4 regions of the Pseudarthrobacter ribosi genome follow, and region 2 is predicted to be linked to each of the others. Evidence: riboswitches for the same ligand, from Rfam matches in the RefSeq annotation. Region 2 holds a riboswitch; each other region holds the start of a gene.
What was found. A riboswitch is a leader RNA that binds a small molecule or an ion and turns the genes downstream of it on or off. The one in region 2 is predicted to bind cyclic di-AMP.
Positions count from the first base shown of each region.

Region 1: linked by a shared signal. The riboswitch ahead of ACZYZ5_RS05500 (LysM peptidoglycan-binding domain-containing protein) and the one ahead of ACZYZ5_RS04585 (C40 family peptidase) in region 2 are both predicted to bind cyclic di-AMP.
Region 3: linked by a shared signal. The riboswitch ahead of ACZYZ5_RS06225 (NlpC/P60 family protein) and the one ahead of ACZYZ5_RS04585 (C40 family peptidase) in region 2 are both predicted to bind cyclic di-AMP.
Region 4: linked by a shared signal. The riboswitch ahead of ACZYZ5_RS12860 (aggregation-promoting factor C-terminal-like domain-containing protein) and the one ahead of ACZYZ5_RS04585 (C40 family peptidase) in region 2 are both predicted to bind cyclic di-AMP.

Region 1 is NZ_JBVAYZ010000004.1:81,063-88,097, forward strand. It holds gene ACZYZ5_RS05475 (hypothetical protein) at 1-201, shown strand, start outside; partial or broken gene ACZYZ5_RS05480 (ATPase, T2SS/T4P/T4SS family) at 802-912, opposite strand; gene ACZYZ5_RS05485 (serine hydrolase domain-containing protein) at 1,278-2,930, shown strand; gene ACZYZ5_RS05490 (hypothetical protein) at 2,975-3,328, shown strand; gene ppk2 (polyphosphate kinase 2) at 3,810-4,745, opposite strand; cyclic di-AMP (ydaO/yuaA leader) riboswitch at 5,002-5,172, shown strand; gene ACZYZ5_RS05500 (LysM peptidoglycan-binding domain-containing protein) at 5,157-6,032, shown strand; gene ACZYZ5_RS05505 (hypothetical protein) at 6,162-6,425, shown strand; gene ACZYZ5_RS05510 (anthrone oxygenase family protein) at 6,710-7,035, opposite strand, start outside.
Region 2 is NZ_JBVAYZ010000003.1:201,196-208,230, reverse strand. It holds gene ACZYZ5_RS04605 (DUF5129 domain-containing protein) at 1-190, shown strand, start outside; gene ACZYZ5_RS04600 (DUF1918 domain-containing protein) at 197-388, opposite strand; gene ACZYZ5_RS04595 (serine hydrolase) at 450-1,334, opposite strand; gene ACZYZ5_RS04590 (dihydrofolate reductase family protein) at 1,821-2,408, shown strand; gene ACZYZ5_RS04585 (C40 family peptidase) at 2,466-3,209, opposite strand; cyclic di-AMP (ydaO/yuaA leader) riboswitch at 3,214-3,415, opposite strand; gene ACZYZ5_RS04580 (hypothetical protein) at 3,585-3,854, shown strand; gene ACZYZ5_RS04575 (calcium:cation antiporter) at 4,632-5,786, shown strand; gene ACZYZ5_RS04570 (DNA polymerase IV) at 5,983-7,035, opposite strand, start outside.
Region 3 is NZ_JBVAYZ010000004.1:240,372-247,406, forward strand. It holds gene ACZYZ5_RS06195 (alpha-mannosidase) at 1-674, opposite strand, end outside; gene fdhD (formate dehydrogenase accessory sulfurtransferase FdhD) at 767-1,648, opposite strand; gene ACZYZ5_RS06205 (molybdopterin-binding protein) at 1,725-3,134, opposite strand; gene ACZYZ5_RS06210 (DUF6457 domain-containing protein) at 3,131-3,418, opposite strand; gene mobA (molybdenum cofactor guanylyltransferase) at 3,402-4,127, opposite strand; gene ACZYZ5_RS06220 (HNH endonuclease) at 4,186-4,686, opposite strand; gene ACZYZ5_RS06225 (NlpC/P60 family protein) at 4,907-5,698, opposite strand; cyclic di-AMP (ydaO/yuaA leader) riboswitch at 6,008-6,166, opposite strand; gene ACZYZ5_RS06230 (M23 family metallopeptidase) at 6,315-7,035, opposite strand, start outside.
Region 4 is NZ_JBVAYZ010000011.1:101,989-109,023, reverse strand. It holds gene ACZYZ5_RS12875 (winged helix-turn-helix domain-containing protein) at 112-975, opposite strand; gene ACZYZ5_RS12870 (response regulator transcription factor) at 1,603-2,343, shown strand; gene ACZYZ5_RS12865 (sensor histidine kinase) at 2,347-3,945, shown strand; cyclic di-AMP (ydaO/yuaA leader) riboswitch at 4,100-4,256, shown strand; gene ACZYZ5_RS12860 (aggregation-promoting factor C-terminal-like domain-containing protein) at 4,258-5,022, shown strand; gene ACZYZ5_RS12855 (glyoxalase superfamily protein) at 5,047-5,424, opposite strand; gene upp (uracil phosphoribosyltransferase) at 5,542-6,177, opposite strand; gene ACZYZ5_RS12845 (phosphatase PAP2 family protein) at 6,190-7,032, opposite strand.

The sequences.
Region 1 (7,035 bases), on a different contig from region 2:
GTACAACTTACCCAAAAACACAACGCTCAGGTGCAGTTTCCACTGAGAGTCTCGTGGCAACCCGACGGACCACTCCGCGACATTGATTTGGCCCGGTCATCCGACATTGATAACCAGGGCAACCCAATCCGCGATTACCTGGAACGCGTCTGGATCGCACAGAAACTGGTCGCATCACCCCTCGTCGTCGGCGCCCTCTAGTCGAACAATCCGGGGCACACAGGAATCGAATACGCACATTCTTCGGTTCTGCTTTTAGTAGCACAATCACGAGATACCAGATTGAGGTTCTAAAGTGCCTAGCGGGACGCGATCTCAATGATGGCGTTGACGGCGTATTTGCCGAGCTCGCTGTCGCTTGCCAGGTCTCTTCAGCCGGATTGCTGAAGATTGAGTGCCTCTCCTTCCGTGGGTCTGAATGAGGAAGTGAGCAAGCCAAAATCACGACCGAATACTTTTAGTCGAAGCTGGAGCGTCGCGTGCGGAGGCTGTGACGCCCGGACTATGGCTCTTGATGCGCCACGCCACAGCGCCGGTACCGGCCCAGGAAAGCAGCGGCTCTTGCTCTACAGAGTCGGCTTTGGTGGGCTCGCTGTAAGTCGGAGGGCTGCTGACCGTGTCCTCTACGGTCGTCTTCCAGTCCTCGCTGTTTTTACATCCTTGCCGCTTGCGACTGCGCTTTGTCGGGGCAACAATCGACGAATGATGCCGCTCAGTTCGCAACGTGCTCGTTCGAAACGTCTCCCAGAAGCTCCTGAAGGAAAGACGGTTCAGGGCACCTTGTCCTCCCTGCCCACAGGTAATACCGGGGAGGCCCGACTTCAGAGCAATGAGCATGTCCAGGCTCTCGGCCTCCCTGACCTCTCCGACCACGAGCCGGTCCGGCCGCTTGCGCAGGGCTTCCTTAACGAGCCCTACCCACCCGCCTCAGCGCGGTCATGGAAGAACGCGGCCTGACAATCCCTGAGGCTTACTCCGCGAAAGATCGAGCCACCGGCCGCCCCGTCGTGAGCCCCCCGCAGAGCGTGCACGAGGCCGTGAGCGTCGCTTGCCCGTTTCGGTGCCCGTGACGTTGAACGAGGCGTCCAATTTAATCGTCGCTAATGTCCCGTCGGCCTTCCGGATATGTGCCTCGTAGGCAGCCCCAGTCCGACGGACGATGCCGGCAGACGAAGGCTGCGTCGGTCAGAGCCACCTCTGGCGCTGTGCGCGCCATTGTGTTCCCATTGACCCGGTCATACCGTGAAGAGACGGTCAGCCGAAGTGCAGGTGCGGGCATGCGGATAACATCCATATCATCGCGCTGGCTCCTGCTGTGCTTCCTGGCCGCGGCAATCCTTGGCGGCGCCACGCCGCCGGCACCTGCCCCCTCCGCCGCGCCGGCCACCGGACCCGCGAATCCCGAGCAGGCCTACGCGGAACTGGACTCCTTCCTGCAGGAGCAGATCGAGGTCCTCGGACTTCCGGGCGCTGCCGTCGCCGTCGTGAAGGACGGGGTCCGGGTGCACGTTGCGGGCTTTGGCCGCGCTGATGACTCCGGACGGCCGTTGACCCCGCGGACGCCGGTGCTGCTGGCCTCCACCAGCAAGACCCTCACCGCCATCGCCGTGATGCAGCAGGTTGAGGCCGGCCGGCTGCGGCTGGACGAGCCGGTGCGGACCTACCTGCCCTGGTTCACGCTGGACGACAGCCGTTCGTCAGCCATCACCGTCCGCCACCTGCTCCATCAGGCGAGCGGCATGGCCTCAAAGGACACGGCCTTCGAGGCCTCCGACGCGCAGGGCCCGGAAGCCCTCGAAGACGGGGTGCGGGCCCTGGCAGAATCCCCGCTGGCCGGCGAACCGGGCACGGCCTTCCGGTATGCCAGCGCCAACTTCAACACCGCGGGCCTCCTCGTGCAGACCGTCTCCGGCCAGCCGTTCGGCGACTACCTGGAGCAGCACGTCTTCGGACCCCTGGCGATGGCCGACAGCCATCCGACCCGGGCTGATGCCCGCGCAGACAACGCGGCTGCCGGCTACTCGCGGTGGTTCGGCGCCTGGTGGCGCCAGACCGACGTCCCCGCTCCCACCACCGGAATGCCGTCGTCCACGATGTACTCCTCGGCCGAGGACCTGAGCCGCGAACTGATGGCCCTGCTCGACGGCGGCCGGGACGGCGACGCCCGGATCCTCCAGCCCGAGAGCATCGAGGCGATGTTCGAGCCGCGCGTGCAGGTGGACGGATCCAAGCACTACGCCATGGGCTGGTTCGCCCGGCCGCTGGTGGAGTCCGCCGATCCCGCAGCACCGCCCGTCCCGGAGGGGACGTTGCCCCTTCTCCTGGAGCATCAGGGGGAATGGGGCAACAGCCACACCTACCTGGCCATGGTTCCGTCCGCCCGGCTTGGCGTCGCCCTGGTCATCAACGGCAATGACGCGGCTGCCCCGTCGCGGCTGAAGGCGATCGACACCAACCTCCTGCGGATTCTCCACGGCCAGGCGCCGGTGCCGGCGGTGGTGCACGAGGACTGGCTGCAGAGCTACAGCTGGGCCGTCGCGCTCGGACTGCTGCTGGCGGAGCTGCTCAGCCTGTGGCTGGTGCTGCGTTTCCTGGTGCGGCGGCGATATGCCCCTGCCGGGCATCGGCGCATTCTCTTGGCCTGGGCCGCCGCGGCACTCGCCCTCGACGGGTTCGCGCTGTGGCTGTGCCTCAGCTACGCCCCCGCCCGCTTCGACACCCACCTGTTCGTCGTCGTCCGCCAGTTCCCCGACGTCGGCGTCTTTCTGGTGCCGGTTCTTGCGCTGGCGATCCTGTGGCCGGTCCCCCCGAACGGTCTGGCTGCTGGTGACGATGCGGGGGTCGCGGGCAGCACCCTGAGAGGAGGTACTGAACGCTTCCGCGACTGCTTCACCGGAAGCGGAACCGCGGGACCTTGCCGGGCTCCGTAGATAGACTGCAGTGGTACGTGTCCCTCGACTATTAGGAGAAGTTCATGAGCTACAGCGGAAGTCAGTCCGAGAAGCCGGTAGCAGCCGGTGACCTGGACCGCAGCCATATCGGTCATACTGTGAGCTTTGAATCTAACGACTTCACAGTTGTCTTCGGAACACTCTCCGGCGTTGCCCGGACGGACGCCATGGTGTACCTGTCCCTTCAGGGAGTGGGCGGCGGCACGCACCTCAAGGACGAGTACGACCTGCCCGTCAGTCAGAACGTCTATCTCCAGAAGGATCCCCTGAGCAGCGCGGGAAAAACCCTCTCGGAGGCGGAACGGGTCATCAAGGAGAAGTTCGACGAGATCAAGAAGAACCTCCGGGACCGGGAACAGAAACCCGGTTCCGAGTAACCGGCATCCAGCCACAGGGGAACCCCGCAGCGCCCGCGCTGCGGGGTTCTCTTTTTGTTCCTGCGCGCCCGGGGCGGGTCCCGAGGACGCGGCGGCGTTCTTCCAGTTCCTCGGCTGACGACGCATGCCTCCCTAAGAAACCGTTGTTGTCGGTAGTTCACCCGGTTGCCCCGGCATCGGCACTAATCCTCGCATCGGTCCTAGCAGTTTCAGCGCCTCCGGACCAACTCTCCCGAAAGTCCGACGCCGCCGGAGAACTGTGGTTGGAAACAGAACGGGCGCTGCGTTACCGGGGGACCGCCGGACTGCGGACTGCGTAACCCTTCGGCAACTTTCATGAGGCTCGAAAGTAGATGAGCTGCATCCTTCGCGGCGTCAGAAGGCTCATGAACCAACCCGATGGACTCAGGACAGTCACTGCCTCAGCGGCGGGACGGTTCGGCGCCTGCGTGCTTGAGCGTGTCCGCCAGGAGCGGCCCGTTCAGTCACCGACAGCTTCGCGGCCGCGGCGTACGATGAGCGGGTCCGGGCTATACACGACCGCTGTGTCTTTGTCGTCGTAGTCGAACTGGTTGAGGAAGAAGCGCAGGGCGTTGATCCGCCCTCGTTTTTTGTCGTTCGATTTGATGGTGATCCACGGTGCGTGGTCGCTGTCGGTGCGCAGGAAAGTCTTTTCCTTTGCCTCCGTGTAGTCCTCCCATCGGTCCAGGGAAGCAAGATCCACGGGTGAGAGCTTCCAGCGCCGGACAGGATCGATCTGTCGGATCGCGAAGCGGGTACGCTGCTCGTGCCGGGTGACGGAGAACCAGAACTTGGTCAGGTGGATTCCGGAGTCCGCGAGCATCCTCTCGAAGAGCGGCGCCTGCCCCATAAATGTCTCGTACTCCTCGTTGGTGCAGAAGCCCATGACCCGTTCCACGTTGGCACGGTTGTACCAGGACCGGTCGAACATCACGATTTCGCCTGCGGTTGGGAGGTGCTGGACATAGCGCTGGAAATACCACTGGCCTTGTTCCCGCTCCGATGGTTTGCTCAGCGCCACCGTCCGGGCGTAGCGGGGATCGAGGTGCTCGGTGAATCGCTGGATTGTCCCGCCCTTACCTGCGGCATCCCGGCCCTCGAAGACGATAACGACTTTCAGGCCGCGGTCCTGACCCCAGTACTGGAACTTCAGCAGTTCGATCTGCAGACGGTATTTTTCCAGCTCGTACTCTTCCCGAGACATCCGCTCCCCGTAGGGATAGTCTTCCCGCCAGGTCTGGATCGCTGAGCCCCCGGGGTCGATGAGCTCCGGGTCCTCGCCGTGGCCGCCGCTGACCGTGTAGCCCTGCTCCACTAGATGGTCGATGGCCTCACGCAGGTTATCCCTCACCCACCACGGATCATCGGGCGTCCACGGCCCGTCCGTAAGCGTCATCCGGGTCTCCCTTCAGGCACCGCCCCAGAGTCGAGGAAGTCTAACAGGACGACTGGCGCGCCGGAACCTCGGCCAGGCATCACTGGCCAAGCCAGCATTGATCCACGATGCTATCTCGGTTGGAGTGAATCGATCATGGGACGGCCGGCAACGGCGTTATCCTAATGTGACTTAGCCCGGGTGGCCGGGGTAGTCTCTACGGGTGCCCTGGTTTAGTCAGGGCATTCCCGTGCAGAATGCCGAGCCCTGCCGCTCATCGGGATCCGTTCTAGAATCCAAATGGCAGGGACGGGGGACCCACTTTTTACCGGTCTTGGCTTCAAGACCTAGGGGTTAAGTCCTGCGGCTCCCGATCATTACGGGGCAGGACCGGGTGACTCCCATCCGAACCCGACAGCTCACCCCGCAGGCATGGGAGAGGCACTCACCATGTCACGCATGTCCATTCCGGCGCGCCACCGCGCCACCCCGACACAGTCCCCCGCTCTACAGGGACTGTCGTTTTCCCTGAAAGCCCACGCATCATCCCTGGCCAGACCGGCCGCCGTCGTCGCCGTCGCATCAGGCCTCGCTTTCGGAATCGGAGCACCTGCACAAGCTGGCGCGTACGCCCCGGACGGTTCCGCCAGCCCCAATGTCCAGGCACAGGCAGCCACCGCACCTTCCGCTAAGGGCAGCCATCACACCATTGCGCCCGGTGACACTCTCGGTGCCATTGCCGCTCGATACGGAGTGGGACTGAACGCGGTCATATCCGCCAACGCGCTCTCACTCTCCTCCGTGATTTACCCCGGGAATCAGATCCTGATCCCTGCGGCGGGACAGAGCCCGGCAACGGCCCAGGCCAGCCCGGCGGCTCCCCAGACTGTCCCGCAGGCGACCCCGCCGTCGGGCATGGGCATCAATGCCGCGTCCGCATCGATCACGCCGAAGGCATCACCTGCTCCGGCGGCAGCACCCGCAGTCCAGGGCAGCGCAGTCGGTGCCGCCCTCGTTGCCTCAGCCCAGGCGCAGCTCGGAGCCACCCAGGACTGCACCATCCTGGTGGAAAAAGCCCTTCGGTCCATCGGTAAGCCGGTAGGCGATATCGGCCCCGCAAAGTTCCACCAGTACGGAACTCCTGTAGCAAGCCCTCAGGCCGGTGACCTTATGATCAGCTCGGGACACGTGGGAATCTACATCGGTGACGGGCAGGCCATCAGCAGTGGCATGAACGGCGTCAACGAAACCATCGTGCACCCGGCCTCCTGGCTCGGAGGATCCACCTTCGTACGCGTAAACGCGTAGCAGCCAGATCGAGTCCGGACAACAGTGGCAGGTGCAACGCACCTGCCGCTGTTGTCTCACAGGACGCCGGCCGGCGGTAAGCGGACCTTCCGCCTTCGGGTCTCCCTGGTTCCCGGCAGAGGCATAAGTTTGTCGTACGGCCTGCCGGCGGGACTGCTCAAAGTCGTGCGCACGTTCACGCTTACGGACTACACCGGGATGACCCTTCTGCGGGCTACGGATACGGCCGGCGGCCCACTCAGGGGCTTGGCCGGGAAGACGCCCGGAACCGACCTTGCCCTGACCGGGTTCCTCGACGCGGTCAAATTCCGGGCCGAGCTGCTCAGCTTTCACTTCGAAGGCGGAGTCCTTCCCGGCCCGGCGACATCCGCCGCTCCGGATGCCGGGACCTGACGCCCGCAGCTCGGGCCATTCCCCGCGTCGCACCCAACGTGTTCATTGAACGTTTATGACAGCACCGTAGGGTTCAGCCGATGAACGTTCAACCCCGTCAGCCCCTGGACCGAGCCGCGCATGGCACCGGCCCGAACCGAACCGATGGTGGGCGCTGAGCCGCGCACCTATTTCGTCCATGCCGCTCGGCCCGGCAATACAGTCTCGGCGGGCCTGCTTGCCGAGGGGTCAACAGTGGATTCCGTACCCCGCATGCGCTACGCCCGGAGTGTCTCATTCTCCTGTCAGGGGTGGTGGAAGGGGATCAGCAGCCCGATCGCGCCGGCGATGGAGAGGGCAGCGCGGAGGTGGTTGGCCGGATTCCAGGATTGCTGGTAGCCGTGCCACTCCCGGTCCGACCGGCCGCCGGTCCTGGACAGACGGTTGTTCAGAGGCACGTTTATGACCATGGTGGATGCCCACCCTGCCAGGTAGGCTGCCGCCCCGGCGACTCTGACGGGTGAATGGGTCAGTGGTTCCGTGGCCTGGACGGCGAGGACGGCTCCGCAGGCCGCAGCGGTGCCGAAGAACAGGATCATGAACGGCGGCCTCACAGCCTTCTCGTTAATGG
Region 2 (7,035 bases):
GTACGAACCCAGCATTCTGGGCACGGTGTACCCCTCGTATTACTTCCTCTCCGTGCCGACGTTCAACTCTGGCTTCACCAGCGGGGTCAGCAGTGTCAGCAGCGCCCGCGGCGGCGGGGGCGGCAGCACCACCGGCTACGGCAGCAGCGGCGGTAGCTTCTCCGGCTCCGGCAGTTCATCGAGTTTCTAGCCGCGGTCAGGCGCCCTTGCTGCTTTCGACGACGAAATCGCCGCCGGGGAACAGGATGGTCTCATGGCCGTCGTCAAATCTGACGTGATACGGCGGGGCCCCGTCGGCCCCCTTGACCTCCAGGATTTCGCCGTGCCGGTCGGACGACTCGACCGTGGTGCCACGGATGATGATGCGGTCTCCCTGGGCTGCTTTCATGGCATTCACCTCCCTTCTCCAGCGTACGGTTGTGGGTTCTTTGGGGGAACGGCCGCTTTCGTCAGAAGAGTCGGGCGGCGACTGTGCTGGTGAGTTCGTGGAAGACGCGGGCCCGGGTAGCCTCGGCGTCCCGGCCCAGCGTGTAGACGACAAACACATACGCCCGCTCCCCCCGCACCAGGATGCTCGCGTCGTGCAGGTTCCCGTTGAGCAGCCCGTACTTGTGGAAGACGCTGACCCCCGCAGGTGCGGCGGCCGGGATCAGCGTTTCGTAGTTGGTCTGCTGCATGAGGGACAGTAGTTGGGCTGTGTTGGCGGGGTTCAGCAGCCGGCCGCTGTATAGCTCGGACAGAATCGTTGCCATCTCTGCGGCTGTCAGGGTGTTCACGGTCCGGTCGTAGGGAATGCCCATCGAGGCTGCATAGTTGATCAGTCCCCTGTGGCCCACGGCGGCGAGGATCAACGCCCATGAATCGTTGTTGCTTTGCTGGACCATTTGCCGGATCTGCTGGCCGGCGGTGGATGCCCCCATCGGGGTCCCCAGCGAGGCCTTGCCGGTTTCCACCAGATGGTAGTAGGCGGCGGCGGCGAGGATCTTCCCGGTGCTGGCGGCCACGAACTTGGTCTTGTCCCCGTATTCGTGCACCGTTCCGTCAGCCACATCGATCAGGGCCACGCCCACCTGGTAGCCGCTGTTGGCCGCGATCACGGCGTTGATTTCTGCGTCCAGTTCCGGCCCGATGGCGGGAGCGGGGGGCGTGACGACGGCGGGTGTCGGCGTCGGGGGTTCTGCCGACGGCGTTGAGCCGCCGGCGGCGGACAGCGGGTCGGCGGCACCAGCTGAGGCGGACACCGACGCAACCGGCGCAGCCCCGGCGTCGACCGGTCCCCTGGCCTGCATGGTGCCGTAAACAGCCCCGGCCGTGATCAGGCCGAGGACGGTCACCAGTGCAACCAGGAACTGCGGGCGGATCCCGCCTGTGAACCGCAGCAGGCGTGGCCCGGCCCCACGGGCGGACTCTTGTGTGTGCCGGCCGCTGCTGTAGTGCCGGCCGGGTCCCCAGGATTCCACCGGTCTCAACCCCGGAACATCAACGGGGGCGCGACGTCGGCTGACGCCTCAGGCAAGCTCGTGGGCATGCTTTTCCTCCGAAAGTAAAGAACCGCGGGCGCGGCTTCAAATTTCCTGCATTCTTCTACCGGTGGGACCCGAGCGCAAGTGGCCACACCTGCGGGCCCGGGATCAGCCGGCCGGCTCCCAATGCTGGAACCGGAGTTCCCGCAGCACGCCGTGCAGCGGAGCCACCGTGAAAGGCAACTCCTCCAGTCTAATCCCGGGGGCCGCGGCCGGCGCGGTCCGGTTCCCCTGCCGCGGCTGAAGGGTGCGGCGTACGCTGGAACCCCAGTCGGCAGCGAACAGAAGGAGCCCGTCATGCGCAAGGTCATCTTTATGATGCAGGTATCCCTTGACGGATTCTTTGAGGGTCCGGAGCAGGATCTGAGCTGGCATCTGGTCGATGATGAACTGCACCGACATTTCAACGACGAGCTCCGGACTATGGGCGCTTTCCTGGACGGCCGCATCACCTATGAGCTGATGGCCGATTTCTGGCCGACGGCAGACCAAGACCCCTCAAGCCCTGCCCCGATGGTCGAGTTCGCGGGGATCTGGCGGGACATTCCCAAAATTGTCTATTCCAGGACCCTGACGTCGGCCGGCTGGGATACCGAGGTGGTGCACGACGTGGTCGCGGAAGAGGTGGCCAGGCTCAAGGAACAGCCCGGCGGCGATCTGGCGCTCGGCGGCGCCGATCTGGCGGGGTCGTTCCGGCGGCTCGGGCTGATCGATGAGTACCGGATCTATGTGCACCCGGTCCTGATCGGACGGGGCAAGGCCCTGTTCCAGGAGACGGATGCGGTGACTCCGCTCCGGCTGCAGGAGAGCCGCACGTTCGGTAACGGCGTGGTACTGCTGCGGTATTCAGTGGAGCCGGACGCCGGGCACGCAGAAGGCCGGTGATCTGCTGCCCCCAAGGCAACCGATCGACCGGCCTTCGATGTGCTGCTGGCGGTGCTGCTAGCCGGCGCGGACGAACGTCACGGAGCCGGTGGCGGTCAGCCAGGAGAGCGGGTGCGTCATGGTGGCGTTGACGCCGTTCATGCCGCCGCTGATCGCCTGGCCGTTGCCTGCGTAGATGGCGACGTGGCCGGACTGGACGATGATGTCGCCGGGCAGGGGGGAGGCGACGACCTTGCCGTACTTCAGGAAGGCCTGCGGGCCGATGTTGCCCACCGGGATTCCGGCAGCATTCAGGGCCTTCTCCACTACCGCGGTGCAGTCCTGCGTGATGCCGATCTGGCCGTATGCTACGGCCAGCATGGTGGCATTGGCTCCTCCGGCTGCCGGGGCAGCGGCGGGGGCAGCGGCGGGTGCGGCCTGGACGTTCACGGCTGCCTTGGCGGGGGCGGGGGCGGCGGCCGGGGCGGGTGCCGGTGCTGCCGGGGCTTTCGGAGCGGCCACGGGCTTGGGCGCCTCGACGACGGGCGCCGGTGTGGTCTCAACAGCCGGACGCTCGAAAGTGATCTGGACGGTCGAGTCCGCCAGAACCGGCGCGGAGACCTGGCCCTTGACGTCAACGGCCGACGCAGGAGCGGAGTCCCGCTCGGTCGGTGCATCGGCTGCATTCGCGGCCATGGCGCTGCTGAGCACCATTCCGGAAGCGGCTACAAGCACTGCGGCCTGGCGGCCAATGGTGCCGGCGGTGCGGCGTTTGCTGCGAAGATCGGCGCGTTTGGGCGCACGGGTATTGCTGAAAGTCATTTAAGAAGCCTCTCCCAATGCCTGCGAGGTGAGCTGTCGGATTCGGATGGGAGGCACCCGGCCGCACGCTGGCCCGATCATGACGGGCCGTGCGGCTTCACCCCAAGACCCCTGGAGAACAGCGGGTCAAAATTGGTTTCCCCGTCTCTGCCGGACGTTGCTGCGAGTTACCCCCGGGCCGCGGCAGAGTTAGGCAATCGGCTGGGGAGAGCCCGTCTCGGAAACAACAGGCACCTAACAACGGTAACGGAATGATTACGGAGTGTCACATCGAGCTCCGGTTGGGCTGTGCTTACCGGCGTGCTATGAACCCCGTCGGAACCGGCCCCAGGCATAGGATGATGCCATCACCGTTCCCCGAAGCGGAGGCTCGAAATGAAAAGTCCCGATGTCGCCAGGCACTGTGTCGCCATCTGCCAGCTGAGCAGTCAGCCGCCGGAGGACTTCAATGTCAACACCGAACTGCTGGTGCTGGAAAACGGTGAGGTCCGCGTCTCCACCTGGGACGCCGAGCCCCGCGACGGAGGGTTCGATGTGCATGTCCTGAACGACCGCGTGGACGCCCTCGGCTTTATGGTGATTACCGACTGGGAGTTCTTCGATGAAAAGGCCTATGCCGTGGTGGAACGCCGGCCGGGAAGCTAGGCCCATCCCATTCCGGCAGGGGCCCGGGTAAACCTCTGATTCCGTATCTACGCGGTATTTTGACTTTGTTGCAGACGTCATTTGATGACGCCAATGGAGATCGCGGAAGAATTATTGGAACGGCCACGGCTGTGTGTCACAGTGCCCGATCCGGCAAGCTCCTATTTCGCCGCCGCACCCGGGTTCCTTGCCCTGTTTCGGTGCTGTGTACCCGGCGCATGAGGCCGCTTTTCCCCATAGCCTGTCCTTGTTCCGAGCGACCAAGAATGAGGAAGAAAATGACTCAGACTGGAGTTTCAACTTTGATGACGGGGAATACTCCCGGAACGGTCAAGGTTCATTGCGCCCACCCCGGGAGCGCCCTGACAAATAGGAGCATTGTATGCATCGTGCGTGCCTTGTCACCGGACCGGTTCGTCTCCAGTGTTGTCGCTGCTGAGCTCGACTCGTTGAACGGGCCCATCCGGAGTGGCGTGGGCCCGATCGGCAGAAGGCGGAGCTGAATCGTCCCTGCGAGCCATGTCCGGCTCTAGGTCCGGGCGCAGCCAAACTCGCAGCGAGTCGTTCCGATAAAGGACGCTGCCTGGCGGTGGAGTGATGTGCTCGGCGACGGTGCTGGGTTCGTTGATTTCCATGCCTGTATTTTGCGGGTCCGCCCGGGGGTCGTGGCGGCCCTGCAGTAGCATGATCCGCAGAGTGTGACACCAGCGCGTCGGACGGGACGGCCCGTTCGTTTCGATAGACACGGGGACGGCCCCGTGGAATGGGGTTCAACCCGTGGTTTCCTCTACTGCAGGATCCATTTTCTCGCCCGTCGCCATCTCGCGGCTCGTGGTCGGTTGGGGTGCCGTCGTCGGGTTGGTGGTTGCCGGGCCCCTGCTTGAGGCACCCGTTCCTACCTGGCTACTGATTACTGCACTCGTGCTCATCGTCGGGGTCGTTCTGGTCTGCGCCTTCGGGGTGGTCCATGAGGCCGAACATCTCGCCCGCCGGCTGGGTGATCCCTACGGCTCCCTGGTCCTCACACTCTCCATTGTGCTGATCGAGGTGGTGCTCATTTCCGCCGTCATGCTCGGTCCCGGGGAACACACGACCATCGCCCGGGACTCGGTGATGGCCGTATCGATGATTATTCTTAATGCGGTGATCGGGCTCTCTGTGCTCGTCGGAGCGATCAAGCACGGCAATCTGGGCCACAACCGCACCGGCACGTCCTCGTATCTCGCCATGCTCGTTGTTCTGGTCTCGTTGGCTTTCGCCCTGCCGGCCCTGATCGGGCGGGATGGCTCCTACACGTCGGGGCAGGTGGTCCCCATCATCGTGCTGACCCTCGCCCTCTATGCCTTCTTCCTCTACCGGCAGATGGGCAGGCAGGCCGGCGACTTCCGGGAGGTCGATCCGCGCTTCGCCGCCGGCCGGGACCTACCTGACAGCCAGGCCGCCAAGCAAAGCAGCATCACCCAGGTCATCGCCGAACACCGGACCGAGGTGTTGCTGCGGATCGCGTTTCTCATCGTGACGGTGCTGCCCATCGTGCTGCTCTCGCACGACATGGCCACGCTCCTGGACGACGGACTCGACCGCGTCGGTGCGCCGGTGGCGCTTTCCGGCATTCTGATCGCCATGATTGTGTTCCTGCCCGAGTCGATCACCTCAGTGCGCGCAGCGCTGCAGGGCGAGATTCAGCGCGTCAGCAATCTATGTCATGGCGCCCTCGTCTCCACGGTCGGCCTGACCATTCCCGCGGTCCTCATCATCGGCGCCCTCACCGGTCAGGCCGTTGTGCTCGGCGAGTCCCCGGTCAACCTGCTGCTCCTCGGCGTCACGTTGATGCTGTCGGTGACAACGCTCGCTTCCAAGAAGGTCACGGCCATGCACGGTGCAGCCCATCTCGTGGTCTTCGCGGTCTACGGCATCGCCGTGTTCTCCTAATTTGGTCCAACCGGAGAGGGATTCGTTGGTGGCGATGGCCACGGACCCCCGAAGCACGTATCACCGCCCTTCTATCAGCCCCGGCCGAGCACGTCGTTTACGAGCTGTTTCGTCTGGACGTTTCCCCCCCGGGCGCGGACCGTCCAGCGGGGGTCCCCAATCACGACGGAGGCGACGTAGCAGGCGAGCGACGCCGTCACCAACCGCCGCGCGTGGGCGTATGTCCCTTTCGGGCATCGTCGGGCATTGCCATTTCGGCCCGCAGGCCTAGGAGTCGGATCGGACGGCCCGCTTCAATTCCGGCTGCGAGGTCCAGGGCCCGCGCGAGGATTTCATTCCGGTCGAATGTCTCGGGAATCTTCTTCGCGTGGGTCTTGGTGAAGAACGGCGCGTACCGAACCTTGAGGGTCAGCCCGACCACGGGCCGTCCTTCGGCGACAACATCCTCGAGGACACGCGCTGTCAGCTCCCTTACCGCGTCGTCCACCTGAGCGGTCTCGGTCAGATCCCGCTGGAAGGTGGTCTCCCTGCTATGCCCGCGGGCAACCCACGGGGTGTCGTCCACAACACTGGAGCCGTCCCCGCGTCCGAGCTCCGCGTACCAAGGACCCATCCTGGGGCCGAACTCCGGGACCAGGTCTTGGGGGTCGGACGCGGCGAGCTCGGCGACGGTGATGATGCCGAGTTTAGCCAGCCGGCCCGACACTTTGGTTCCGATGCCCCACAGGTCCATGGTGGGCCGACTGCCCATGACATCGAGCCAGTTACCGGCAGTGAGACGGAAGACGCCGGCCGGCTTGCCGAAACCGGTGGCGACCTTGGCCCGGACCAGGGTGTCGCCGATGCCCACGCTGCAATGCAGCTGAGTTCGCTCCAGGACAGCGGCCTGCACCTGCCGGGCGTAGGCTTCCGGATTCGCAGTCTCAATGCCTACAAAGGCTTCATCCCAACCCAGCACCTGCACAGTGGCGCCGGGCTGCGCGCGCAGGGTAGCCATTACCGTTTCCGACGCCGCGAGATAAGCCTCGTGATCAACGGGCAGGATCACAGCGTCGGGTACTTTCCGGGCCGCAATGCGTAAGGGCATTCCGGAACCCACGCCGAACGCCCTGGCTTCGTAGGATGCGGTCGACACCACAGCTCGTTCCGTGGGGTCGCCCCGACCGCCGACAATGATCGGCCTGCCGGCGAGCTCCGGGCGCCGGAGCACTTCGACCGCCGCGATGAACTGGTCGAGATCGACGTGCAA
Region 3 (7,035 bases), on a different contig from region 2:
ACGTCGAGCATCCGTTCCAGCGCGCGCAGGATTTCGTGGCGGCGGGGCAGTTCCATCGGCAGTTCGTGCATCAGGCCGCTGAGGGTCCAGATGTCCTGCTGCAGCTCCCAGACGGTCTGGTTGAGTTCTGCGATGACCATCCGGCCCAGCCGGTACTTCGGCTCGTTGCCGGAGGTTGCCTTGTCTCCGTAGGGGGTCGCCGCGAACGTCCACCCCTGCGACAGGTCGGGGTTGGCGGCCGCCTCGACGTAGAAGTCGACGGCCATCCCGCTGCCCAGCAGCTTCAGGGGGATGTACTGGTTCCGCGGGGAGATGGCCTTGACGATCGTCCCGTCCGGCCGCCAGGCGATTCCTTCGCATTGAAACCCGGGGAGGTCACTGCTGAAGCCCAGATCCACAATGACTTCCACCGACGTGTCCGCTGCAGTGCCCCAGGCGTCCGGGACCTGCCCCTGCAGCCGCAGCCACTTGGTGCTCCACGGCCGGCCCCAGGCCGCTCCGTGCTCCTGCGGCGTGAACTGCTTCCGGAGGGCCTCCAGGACCGGGACCGGTTCGTCCGGGACATCCCAGCTGCTCAGGCTGAGCGGCACGCTGCGCGGATAGACCGCTGGGACGATGCGTTCGCGAACAAAGCGGTCCAGCCGGACTTCCGTGAGACGGCGGTCGTCGTGCAATGTGATCCTCTTAGCGCTGCGTGGATGACGCTGAAATGCATCCAATCGATGGATAAAACTTACTTCGCCGCTGGCCCCCAGCCAAGAGGCTGTCAGCGGACGCTGTCCGCCAAGCCTACGGGCACGCTCACGCGGCGGACTCCCGCGTAAACGTTCAGGGATGTGCCGCGGCTGAAGCCGGCCAGCGTCATGCCGCTGGCCTCGGCCAGTTCGACCGCCAGGCTCGACGGCGCGCTGACTGCGGCGAGGACGGGAATGCCGGCCAGGGCGGCCTTCTGCACCAGTTCGAAGGATGCCCGGCCGGAGACCTGGAGCACGGTTCCGCGCAGCGGGAGCATGCCCTCGCGGAGGGCCCAGCCGATGACCTTGTCCACAGCGTTGTGGCGCCCCACGTCCTCACGCAGGCACAGCAGTTCAGCGGAGCCGTCCTCGGAGGTCCGGAACAGGCCGGCGGCGTGCACGCCGCCGGTGATGTCGAAGACCGCCTGGGCTTCCCGCAGCCGGTCCGGCAGGGCCGCGAGCGTGGCCACAGGCACCGTCAGGGGATCATCGGCGGGGCTGAAATGCGAGGACTTGTGCACGGCCTCGATCGAATCCGTGCCGCAGATGCCGCACGAGCTGGAGGTGAACACGTTCCGGCCGGTGTCCGGGCGGACGACGTCGGGCCTCAGCTGGGCTTCCACCACGTTGAACGTCTGGACGCCGTCCTCGTCTTCCCCGGCGCAGAACCGGAGCGAGACGAGCTGGTCGGGGCTCCAGATGACGCCTTCGGAGACAAGGAAGCCCGCCACGAGGTCAAAGTCGTTCCCCGGAGTCCGCATGGTGACGGAGAAGGACAGGCTGCCGATCCGGATCTCGAGCGGCTCCTCCACGGCGAGGACGTCCTCCCGGTGCCGGACCGGGAATTCAAGGGCCTGGGGGGATCCGTCCAGGACATATTTGTGCACCTTGCGGCGCTGAGTAACGCGGCCCATCAGGTACTCCTAACCAACATAACTCCATCATGACAAGCGCTGGGCCGGGTGGCCAGCGCGGGTTTCAGACCGGGCGCTACCCCAGCAGTTCGCTCCAGTCCACGGGCCCGCCGGTACCGGCGGGCTTCCGGGCGGGCCGTTTGGGGGCGGGCTTGTCTTTGGGTCCCGCCAGCTCCGGGAGGGGCGTGCCCCAGGGCAGGGTGAAGGCCGGGACTGTTTCCCCCAGCTGGACTCCATGCGGAGGGACCACCAGGACGCCGTCGGCCGCGGCCAGGCCGCGCATCATTCCCGGCCCGGTGTGCTGCGCCGGAGACGCCATGCCGTAGAGGAGCCGGAAGGGCATCAGCCGGGTCCGGCCGGGGTCAGGGTCGATCATGGAGCCGCAGGGCACCTCGGTGACGGGCGGCGGGGGCCGGTGCCCCAGCGCCGCCAGGAGCGGGGCGCCGATGGTTGACAGTGCCATCATGGCCGCGAGCGGGTTGCCCGGCAGCCCGATGATGAACCTGCCGTCCGGCAGTTCGGCCAGCACGGCGGGATGGCCAGGACGCATCGCGATGCCGTCGATCAGCAACCGTCCGCCGAGTTCGGCGACCGAGCGGCGCAGGTGGTCCGTCCCGGACCGGCCGGTGCCGCCCGTGGTGATGACGACGTCGGCGGGCAACCGTTCAGCGCCGGACCGGACGGGCATCCGCGGTTCGTCGGCTCCCCCGGGTTCGGCCTCCGGGTCGGTGTCCTCGAGCGCGGTCAGCCATTCAGCGTAGCTGTCGCCGATTTTCGTTTCGCCGGCACAGATCCCGCCGAGCATTTCCACGACGCCGGCAAGCTGGGGGCCGAAGGTGTCGCGCACCTCCCCCGGCCGGGGGATCCCGGCCGTGATCACTTCCGAGCCGGTGAACACCAGCCGGACGACGGCCTTGCCCAGGACCGGCAGGGTGTCGTGACCGGCGAGGGCCGCGAGGGCCAGGTGGGCGGGGTTGAGCAGGGTGCCGCCCTTGATCAGCACTTCTCCGGCGGCGGCTTCTTCCGCGGCTTTCCGGGTATGCTCGCCGTTTCGCGGCTCGCCGGGCTTCGCTCCGCCGCCGAGCTGCAGGACCGGCAGCCCGTCCTCGTCGGCGGCGATCGTGCCGCTTTCGCTGCGCAGCACAGCCTTCGCTCCGGGAGGAATCAGCCCGCCCGTGACGATCGGGCTGGCCTGGTGGGGCGCCAGCCGCTGGCCGGGTTCCGCGAGGATCCACGGTCCGCTGCCGTTGACGGCCCAGCCGTCCATGGCGGAGGAGGCGTAGTGCGGCATGTCCACGAGCGCCGCCACATCGGCGGCGAGTTTCCGCCCCAGCGCGTCGCGAAGGGCCACGGGTGCGGCGGGAATGGGGGTCGCGCAATCGAAGGCAAGCTGCCGGGCTTCCTGCCAGGTGTGCGCGAGGTGCCGATGAGGCGCAGGCTCATCCGCCGCGGCAGCTGTACTGCCGTGAGGGGGTGCAGGCGTCATGCTCCGGAGGCTTCGCTGGCTGCGTAGTCCTTGGCCAATTTCCGGGCAACGCCCATCGCGGCCTGCATCGAGACGGCATCCGTTGCCTGGCCGGAGCCAGAGGCCAGCCCTGCCGCAAATCCGGCAATGAAGGTTGTCAACGGCGCGGCGGGGCGCACCACGGAGTGCGCCGCCACCCCGGCGAGGGCCAGGACCTCGTTGACGTCAACCTCGACGTCTTCCAGTTCGAGGGCCTGAAGCAAGGCACGGCACCAGTCTTCGAGTGTTTCATCCTGGCTTTTCACCGTTTGCCTCCAAAGTCGAGTTCAGCGGGGGGAACCCGGGCCGGAGGCCTGGGTTATGGCTGTCGCGGTGATGGCTGTGGAAGCCATGGCCGTCAGCCGGACCGGTCACCCCCAGTGCGGAGGCATCGTCCCAAGTATCCACATCATCCGTAGACCCCCGGGGGACGCTGACCTCCCGCACCTCCAGCCTAGCAAGAAGGGCGAATATCGAGGCGTTTTCGAGCGTGCCGCGCTGCCTGGCGTCGGCCACACACCGTTGTAGCGCATCCGTGCTATAAAGGCCGACCAGGGGCTGCCGGCGCCCGTCAGCAGACACGGCCATCAGTCCGTCGCCCGGAGGGGCCTCCGCGGCGGCTGCCAGCAGCGCTGCGATGGCGGCGCCCGCCCCGGGCATGTCAACGGCGAGGACCAGGGTCATCGGTGCCGCGGCAGGGAGGCGGGGGTCCCGGCTGCGGTGCTTTTCCAGGGCGGAGACCCCGGCGGCGACGGCTGCGGCGGGGCCGGCGAAGGCCGGCTCCTCCCGGCAGCTCAGCACTCCCGCGGGCAGGGTTCCCGGGTCGGGCCCGACGACGGCCACGGCGGCCGCGCCGCTCGCGGCCTGCAGGGCGCGCTCCAGGAGGGTGGCGCCGTCGTGCATCAGACCGGATTTGGGCACGCCGCCCAGCCGGGACGACCGGCCCCCAGCAAGAATGACAGCGTCGAAGTCCACCGGCCCAGCCTAGCTGGCTATAGGTCGCGTCCTGGCGCAGCGGCCGGGGCACACCGTATCAGGCAGCGGATTCCGGCAACAGGAACGGGTCCCAGGCCGGCGTCGGCTTCTCCAGCTCCTTGATCTGCCAGGTCGTGCCCTTGGGCGGCGCGGGGCTGAAGTTGAGTTTCCACCCCATTTCCCCGGGGGTGTGGTCGCCTTTGGCGTTGTTGCACCGCAGGCAGGCCGCGACGAGGTTTTCCCAGGAATCCGCACCACCCCTGGATTTGGGCTGGACATGATCGATGGTGTGGGCGGCTTTGCCGCAATACCCGCAGCGGTGTCCGTCCCGGCGGAGCACCCCGCGGCGGCTCACCGCCGTCACGGTGTTGTACCGGGGCCTGATGTAGCGATGCAAGAGAATCACCGAGGGCCGACCCAGGACGTCCTGCGGCCCGACGACGGGATCGTCGCCTTCCGCCACAACGCTGGCCTTTCCAGTCAGCACAAGGACGAGCGCCCGGCGGAAGGTCACAACCGCCAGCGGTTCATATCCAGCATTCAGAACGAGTGTGCGCATCCGCATACCTCTTCACGGCCGCACCCGCCAGGGGCACGAGGGCCGGCTGCCCTCTGCATGGTCGGGCTATGGATCGACAAAACAAGAGTAAACATGGACATGCCAATTCACCGAATCTTTTTTTGCCCGCCCGGCCCGTGTCCGCTGAAGTTCACGTCCTGGCAACGCAAAGGACCCCTGCCGAATGGCAGGGGTCCTTTGCGTTGCGAACAGTTCTTACTTAGCCGCCGACGCGGATGAAGACGGGGCCGGAGCCGACGTTGACGCTCTGCAGGGAAGTGGTTCCACCGTTCCAGCCGCCGTGGACGGCTCGGCCGTTGCCGACGTAAACAGCGATGTGGGCCATGCCCGATCCGCCGTTCTGGTAGTAGGCGAGGTCGCCCGGCAGTGCCGCGGCGGCGCTCACGGTGCGGCCGAGGGACAGGTAACCTGCCGGCCAGCCGTGGTAGTTGATGCCCGCAGCAGCCAGCGAGTTCGTAGCAAGGCGGGTGCAGTCCTGGCCGACGCCGAGCTGGGCGTAGGCGGCAGCGGCGATCGTGGCGCCCATGCCGCTGGCGACGGCCGGAGCCGCGGTGCTGGCAGCCGGAGCCGCGGTGCTGGCAGCCGGGGCTGCGGCGGCGGCGACCTTGGTGCTGGCGGTCTTAGCCGTGTTGGCAGCTGCGGGGGTCTCCTGGACCTTCACAACGGGCTTCGGGGCCTCCACGACGGGAGCCGGCGTGGTGGTGACGGCCGGCTTCTCGAAGGAGATGGCGATGGTCGAAGCAGCCGAGATGGTCGCCGGGGCGGCCGACTGGACTTCGAGGGTGGAAGCGGAGGTGGACTCGCGCTGAACGTTGGCCTCAGCAGCGTTGGCTGCGATACCGCTGGTCAGGACGAGGCCGGAGGCTGCAGCGATAACTGCGGCCTGGCGACCCACGCCACCGGCGTTGTCGCCGACGGCCTTGGCAATGACGGCCAGCGAGTTGGTCTTGGTGACCTCGGCGCGGTGCCGTGCGTTTGCACGAGTAGTCATTAAGTTCTCTCTTTCGTGATCCTGGGTCCGCGCTTTTTGGGCGCAGGCTGAGGACGCTCCGGCATCTTGGGGGTACGCCGGATCGCCCCGAAATGGGTTACTTAGCGAAGGGTGTACTGCGAAGACGCGCCAAAAGCGGGAACTGCTTGCAGGTGCATGGCCTGCGGGCCGGACTCAGCAGAGATTGAGACGGCGGCGTGAGATCCATTCCGGGCGCCAGAAAGGGCACTGCGGAGGTTGGATTTCAGCGGGCTCGTAAGAGCCGCGCAAGCGCGGTGACGCGCAGCATTGTGGCGTGAAGACACGAAAGTAGCCTCTCCCAATGCCTACGAGGTGAGCTGTCGGATTCGGATGGGAGTCACCCGGCCGCGCTGCTTCCTGGGAAGCTTTGCGACTTAACCCCAAGGCCTTCTTTCGAAGGCCAAAATTGGTTCCCCCGCCCCTGCCAGACGATGTCATGCGAACGGACCTTGAGCGGTGGCAGAGCTAGGCAATCCACTCAAGAGCGCCAACTTCGGAAAAGTTGGCGTAGGTCATACGGTACAGCAGTTGGGGCACAATGTCACATTCAGATCACGGCGTGTCATAAGAATGCGAGAGTGTCCCATCAGCTCTGTTAGAGCCAGCCGGTCGGGTCGACGACTTCGCCGTTGACCATGACCTCGAAGTGAAGGTGGCAGCCCGTGGAGGCGCCAGTGGTGCCGCTCATCGCCACGGCAGCGCCGCGGGAGACCTGCTGGCCCACCTTGACGCTGGCGGAGGACAAGTGGTTGTAGGTGGTCTCCAGGCCGTTGCCGTGGTCGATCACCACACGGTTTCCGCCGCCGTAGGGATGCCATCCCGTGAAGGTCACCGTGCCGCTGGCGGCCGCAAGGACGGCAGTGCCGCACTGGGCAGAATAGTCCTGGCCGCGGTGGAACTCCCCGGAGCCGCCGGTGATCGGGCTGACGCGGTATCCGAAGGGCGACGCCGTCTTCAGTTCGCCCAGGGGCGCCCCGAGGCTGCCCGACGAGGCTGCGCGGGTGATGGAGTCGACCGACTGGGCGCTCAACAGCTGCTTGAGCTTGCCGTCCGGGTCACTCTGGGTGGTGACGGCGGTGCGGTTGAAATCAATTTTGGCCTCGGCAGCGGTGACGTCCGGCTGGACTGCGGCAGAGATGGATCCGGCGGCTGACCCGGCGTCCGTGGCCATCACGGGGCCCGTGGCCGGGACGGTGACGGTGAGGACCAGTCCCGTGGCGGCCAGTGCGATGCCGGCCTTTTGCCCCACGCCACTGGCGGCGGCGAAGTCCGTTACCTGGCGGAACGGGCTGCGGCGGCCTCTGCGTTCGTCGCGG
Region 4 (7,035 bases), on a different contig from region 2:
CGCGCGTGGGTGAGGCCGGCACGGCAAAATGCCGGCCTCTGCGCGTGAAGCTTCCGGAGACAGCAAAGCGCCCGCCCCAGTTCAGGGACGGGCGCTTTGGTGACCTAGAAACTAGATCGAGTATTCCGGAGCGGCCCAGACAACAACCTCGGGGTGCTCGTAGAAGCGGTAGCCCTGGCCGCGGACCGTACGCACGGTGTTGGCAAGACGGCCGAGCTTGGAGCGCAGACGGCGGATGTGCACGTCGATGGTCCGCTCATTGGGCACCTCTTCGGCATTGCGCCACAGGCCCTCGAGCAGCTCGTCGCGGCCCACGGTGCGGGTGCCGTTCTCGACGAGGTAGTTGAGGAGTTCGAACTCCTTGAACGTGAGGTTCAGGGATTCGCCGTCGAGCGCTACCTCACGGCGGGCAAGGTCAATCAGGACGCCGGAAGGGCGCGGGTCCTGCGGCTGCTGCAGGCGGGCGGTCTCGGACCGCTGGCGGGCGCCGACCGTGGGGTCACCGAAGGTGGAACGGACGACGTCGAGCGCGGAGCCCGGCGCGCTGGCGGGGGCGACGGCGACGGCAGCGTAGCTTTCGGCGCCGGAGACCAGCGTCTGGGCGTAGGCTCGGATTTCCTGGGCCAGCTTGGCAATGGACGTCCCGGCGGCCGCGGCGGTTTCCTCGTCGATCCCCATGTAGAGGACGAAACCGCGGGCGACGTTGTCGTTCGGGACGGGACGGACGGGGCTGCCGTCACCAGGAGCAATCACGGGAGTCGGGGCCGTGGCCGGCTCCGGCTGAACGGCGCGGAGCTGTCCGTAGGAGTTGGGGTTATAGCCCTGCGGGGCATAGCCCGGGGCGGGAAAGCTGTTGCCGGATCCGGCGGGGGCGAAGGATGCCCGGCCGCCGAAGCCCTGGCGGATACCGGAGGCTTGGCCGGCTTTGCTGGCGTTACGGACGGAGATGTGGACGTATCCGGATGCAACTGACATGGATTGCTTACCTCAATGTGAATGGCCGTCATCGCGGCTCGAATGCTACTTTTCCCCGCAATGAAAACTGGGGAGGGACGCCCGACACTGGGCTGGGGCGAATGCCTAGAAACCTTAGGGATGTAAAAGTTAGGCGTGCATTCGACAACAGTGCTTCTCGGTACCAGCGGGTGCGCTGATCCAAAAAACTGCGGCTGCAGGTGCTGTTGAGTTCTTGTTCACAATTGAAGTGTGCAACGTAACAATGAAAACTTGCAAGTAACAATGGATGCGAAAGTCCACGATCTGAGACAGAACGCGGAAATGTAGTGCAGATCACAATTCTTCGCAGTCAATAAAATAACAAGTGTTTTGCTCAATGGATGCCCACATAGGCCTTATCCCCGAACTTAATTCGCGCTATCCCGCAGCTTGGCCGCAATCCTTCACCGTAAGCCAAAGTGGCAAAACCCTTCGCCTACTTAGCATTAGAAGTCCAGAGTTCCACAGAGTGGTCACCCCGGGGCGAGAAAAAAATGCGGGGTCAGCCGGCAGTCCCCGGGATGCCCAGCTCGCTAGGGTGGGATTCACAGGCGCCACACAGGATCCCCAAAGCCGCACCTAACCGGCAGATCGGAGAGTTGTCCCATGGCCACTTCGCACTCCATGACCAATAATCTCCCCCAGCTCACCCATCCGGATGGCTCCCCCATCCGCGCCCTGGTCGTGGACGACGAACCCAGCCTCTCCGAGCTCATGAGCATGGGGCTACGCATGGCGGGATGGTCCGTTGCCGTCGCCGCCGACGGCCCCCAAGCGGTGAAGCTTGCCAAAGATTTCCGCCCCGACGTGCTAGTGCTCGACGTGATGCTTCCCGGATTCGACGGCGTTGAACTGCTGGGCAGGATCCGCGCCTTCGCGCCGGAGGTCCCCGCCTTGTTCCTGACCGCAAAGGACGCCGTCCAAGACCGCATTACCGGGCTGGCAGCGGGCGGGGATGACTACGTGACCAAGCCGTTCAGCATGGAGGAGGTGCTGCTGCGGCTGCACCGGCTGGTCCAGCGGTCCGGGGTGGCTGCGATGGATACCGCCGAACTCGTCGTCGGGGACCTTGTCCTGAACATCGACACCAGGGAGGTCCGGCGCGCGGGCGAGGAACTGCACCTCACGGCCACCCAGTTCGAGCTGCTGCGCTACCTCATGGAGAACCCGAAACGGGTCGTCAGCAAGGCCCAGATCCTGGACCGGGTCTGGGACTACGACTTCGGCGGGCAGGCCAACATCGTGGAACTCTACATTTCGTATCTCCGGAAGAAGGTCGACGCCAGCCACCCGCCCATGATCCACACGGTGCGCGGCGCCGGCTATGTCCTGAAACCGGCGGACTGATCGGTGCCGGAACGCCCCGCCGAGATCCGGTCCTCCGGGCTCAACTGGCGCAACCCGTCCACCTGGCACCTGCGCACCCGGCTTGTCCTCGTCGCCATGGCCCTGCTGGTTGCGATTTGCGGGGCCGTCGGCATTGTCAGCTACGCCTCGATGGACTTCTTCCTGACCAAACAGCTCGACACCCAGCTGGATCAGGCAGCGCTCCGTGCCCGCGACTTTGGCCGCTCCGGCCGTTCCGATCCCCTTGAGGCGCGGGGACAGGCCATTGGCACCCTGAATGCTCGAATCGATGACAATTCGGTCCGCAGCGCCGGTTTCCTCGCCGAGGATGCCACCCGGGAGTCCCTCACCGACGAAGACGACCAGGAGCTCCTGCAACTCACTCCGTGGAGCGAGCCGGTGGACCGGACCCTGTCCGCCGGGGCCTACCGCCTGGTGGCCGCCGAGACCCCGGGCGGCGACGTGATCGTGACCGGCCTGCCGCTCGCAGAGAAGCAGAACACGCTGGCCACCATGGTCTGGACCATGGTGCTCGTGTCCACGGGCGGACTCCTGATCATCGGACTGGCCGGGACGGCGCTGATCCGCCGGACCATGAAACCGCTCGATCAGCTCTCCGAGGTCGCGACGCAGGTCTCCCGGCTGCCGCTCGACGCCGGAGAAGTGGGACTTGCGGTGCGCGTGCCGGCGTCCGCAGCGCATCCGGGCACCGAAGTGGGCAGTGTTGGCCACGCCCTGAACATGATGCTGGACAACGTCTCCAATGCACTGGAAGCCCGGCAGACGAGCGAGATGAAGGTCCGCCAGTTCGTCGCGGATGCCTCGCATGAGCTGCGCACGCCCCTGACCGCCATCCGCGGCTACACCGAACTAATGCGCATGACCGAACAGTTCACCCCTGACGGCCAGAAGTCCCTGGCCCGGGTGCAGAGCCAGTCCGAACGCATGACCACTTTAGTGGAGGACCTGCTCCTGCTTGCCCGGCTGGATGAGGGCCAGCCGCTCAAGCTCAGCGAGGTGGATCTCACCCAGTTGGCCATCGAGACGGTCAGCGACGAGAAGGTCATGGCCCCGGACCGGGTCTGGCACCTGGAGCTACCGGAAGAGCCCGTGGTGGTCTGCGGTGACGCGACCCAACTGCACCAGGTGCTGGCCAACCTGCTCTCCAACGCGCGCAAACACACCGGCCCCGGCACGACGGTGGTGACCGGTGTGAACCGGTCCGCGGACGGATATGCCGTGGTGACCGTGACGGACGACGGCCCCGGAATTGCCCCCGAGTTCGTGGACCGCGTCTTCGCCCGCTTTACGCGCGCGGACGCTTCCCGCAAGAACCCGGTAGCGCTCGCGACGCCGGCAACCGGCAGGGGGTCCCTTCCACGGCGTCCGCTGCACCCGCCGAGGTCGCCCGAGGCAGCCGCCGGACTTGCCGCCACTACCACTGCCCCCGCGACGAGCGCTTCCGCCGAGGGAACCAGCGGGCTGGGACTGTCGATCGTGCAGTCGATTGTCGAGGCCCATGGCGGGACCGTCAGTGTGACCTCGATGCCCGGCCGCACCGAGTTCACCGTTCGGCTGCCGGAGGCTTTTCCCGCAGCCTGAACCAGCCATCGTCGCTGGTCAGGGAGCAAGCCGCCCCGCCGCCGTCGGGATTTCCGTTACCTAAATGTGACTTAGCCATCCAACTCCTGTACGGTTTTTAGGGTGCGGCCACCAATAAGGCCGTATATCCGGATGTACGCCAAGCTCTGCCGCCTCCCGGATTCCGCTGGACAGGCAGAGGCGGGGAACCCAGAGTTCCCGGGCATTTCTGCACATTGCGCCCTTGGGGTGAAGCCGACACGTGAGATTCCGTGCGGCCGGGTGACCTCATCCGAACCCGACAGCTAACTCCGCAGGCGTTGAGAGGCATTCATGACTGAATCCAAGCCACAAACGCGCCCTGACGGCGCCGCAAACTCCACTAACTCCGAGCTGTCACGCCACCGCGGCGAATCGACCAAGCCCGCATCAGCCCTGGCCCGGCTGGCCCACCACGCCGGCTCGACCGGCCGCCGGGCGGCCGTTGTTGTTGCCGCCTGCGCGGTAATCGTGGGGGCCGGCGCGGCCGGCCAGGCCTCCGAGACGGCGGCCCGCAATGCCGATGCGGGCAGTTCCAAGCAGGCAGCCGCCACCGCGGATCCGCTGACGCACCTTGATTTTGAACGTGTCCGCGTCGAGAACCAGGCCGTCACCCGCAGCGGCGATGCCCCTGCCCAGCCGGCCGCGGTGGCGCCTGCCGAAGCACCGGCCCCGGCCCCCGCTCCCGCCCCGGCACCAGAGCCTGCCCCGGCTCCCGCCCCGGCGCCGGCGCCGGCCCCCGTTGCCATCGATGATCCTGCCGGTGCCCAGGCGTACGCGGCCGGCCAGCTGGGCTCCTATGGCTGGGCCCCGAGCCAGATGCCCTGTCTGATGAAGCTTTGGACCAAGGAATCGGACTGGGAAACGACAGCCACGAACCCGAGCAGCGGCGCCTACGGCGTGGTCCAGTCCCTGCCGGCCGAGAAGATGGCCAGCGCGGGCGCCGACTACCGGACAAACTACCGGACCCAGATCAATTGGGGACTGGAGTACATCCAGGATCGTTACGGCTCACCGTGTGGCGCCCTGAACTTCCACTACGCCAAGAACTGGTACTAAACACCTGACAGCCAGGCCGCCTGCCTAGCCGTTAGGACGGTTGGGGATGTACTGCACCGCCCATTTGTTGCCGTCGGGGTCGGCAAAGTAGACGAAATGCCCCCAGTCCTGCACGTCGACGTCGCTGACGTCCACGCCGCGGTCCTTGAGTTGCCGGTGGGCAGCCTGGATGTCGCTGACCACGAGCTGCAGGCTGGGGGCGGTGCCCGGCGGGGCGTCCGAGAGGCCCTCGCCGATGGCGATCGAGCAGCCGGAACCCGGCGGGGTCAGCTGGACGAATCGGATGCCGTCCATGGGCCGCTCGTCGAAGTCGGCATTGAAGCCCACCTTGTTGACGTAGAAATCCTTCGCGCGGTCCACATCAGCCACGGGCACAAAAACAAGCTCTAGTTTCCAGTCCATGGGGCTCAGGCTAGTACCGGGCGGTACATTCCGGTAGACCAGGCTCCCTTGCGGGGAGCCTGGCTCGGGGGCCGGTTGAACCGGCCGCGGAGCCAAGTCCGGCCCCGCGCGGCTGGCTCAGCCGGCCACGCCGTAGAGACGGTCTCCCGCGTCGCCCAGGCCCGGCACGATGTAGGACTTCTCGTTGAGCTTCTCGTCGATCGAGGCCAGCACAATCGTCACGTTGGCATCGGCGAGCTCTTCTTCGAGCTTCGCGAGGCCTTCCGGAGCGGCCAGCAGGCAGATGCAGGTGATGTCGGAAGCGCCGCGCTTGAACAGGAACTTGATGGCCTCGCGCAGCGTGCCGCCGGTCGCGAGCATGGGATCCAGGACGAAGATCTGACGGTCGGTGAGGTCCTCGGGCAGACGCTCCGCGTAGGTAATGATGTCCAGGGTCTCTTCATCGCGGGCCATGCCCAGGAATCCGACCTCCGCCGTGGGAACCAGCTTGGTCATACCCTCAAGCATGCCGAGCCCGGCACGGAGGATGGGGACGACCAGTGGGGTGGGCTTGGTGAAGGCGGTGCCGATGGTGGTGCTGACCGGGGTCTCGATGGTCACCGGTTCGGTGCGGACCTCGCGGGTGGCCTCGTACGCCAGGAGCGTGACGAGTTCCTCGGTGAGCTGGCGGAAGACCGGGGACGGGGTGTTCTTGTCCCGCAGAACGGTGAGCTTATGGGCGACCAGCGGGTGGTCCACAACGAGAGTGCGCATGGGTCAAAACTATCACCCGGCGGCTGGTGGCCCGCCCGTGGGACCGCGGGCGCCGACGTCGTCCTTGCCCTCCGGGGCACTGCCGCCAGCGGCGCCGTCGTGCAAGTGCGCTGGGTGGTCGAACGTGGGCGCGGGGCCGGCGTGCTCCCGATGCCGGATCACATGGAAGAGCCGGTGGGCCAGGATCACCATCCCCACCCAGGCCAGGCCTATGGCCCACCCGACCATCACGTCCGTCATCCAGTGGTGGCCCAGGTAGACCCGGCTGAGGCCCATAGCGATGATGAAGACCGCACCCGCCGCGATCAGGCCGATCCGGGCGGAGGTCCGTTGGATCTGCAGGCATGCCAAATACACCACCAGCCCGATTACCACTGTGGTGTTGAGCGTGTGGCCGCTGGGAAACGACGGCGAGTTTTCGTAGGGCGGGACGGCGTCGGAGTGGTCCGGGCGGGTCCTTCCGATCAGGGTCTTGCCAAATGTTGTGGCGGTCACGGAAACCGCTGCGGCACCCCCGATCAGGATCAGTGGCCGCCAGGTCCGGCTGGCCCAGATGAGCCATGCGGTGAGGATGCTGGCCAGGATGGGCATCCCGATCCCGCCGCCGATGTTAGTGAAGCCCGTAACGAACGAATCCAGGCCGGGGCTGCGGAGCTGTTCCATGAACGCCAGAGCGGGCTGGTCCAGGTTGGCGAGGCCGGCGTCATCCACCACGTCGTCATAGACCTCCGCGCTCACCAGCGCCAGGATCACCACCACGACGCCCCCGATCAGCATGGTGACCCACAGCGCGGCGTAGGGCACCACCCATTTGCCCCAATGCTGCGTTATCCAGCTCTCCGGCCCGGTTTTCACGGC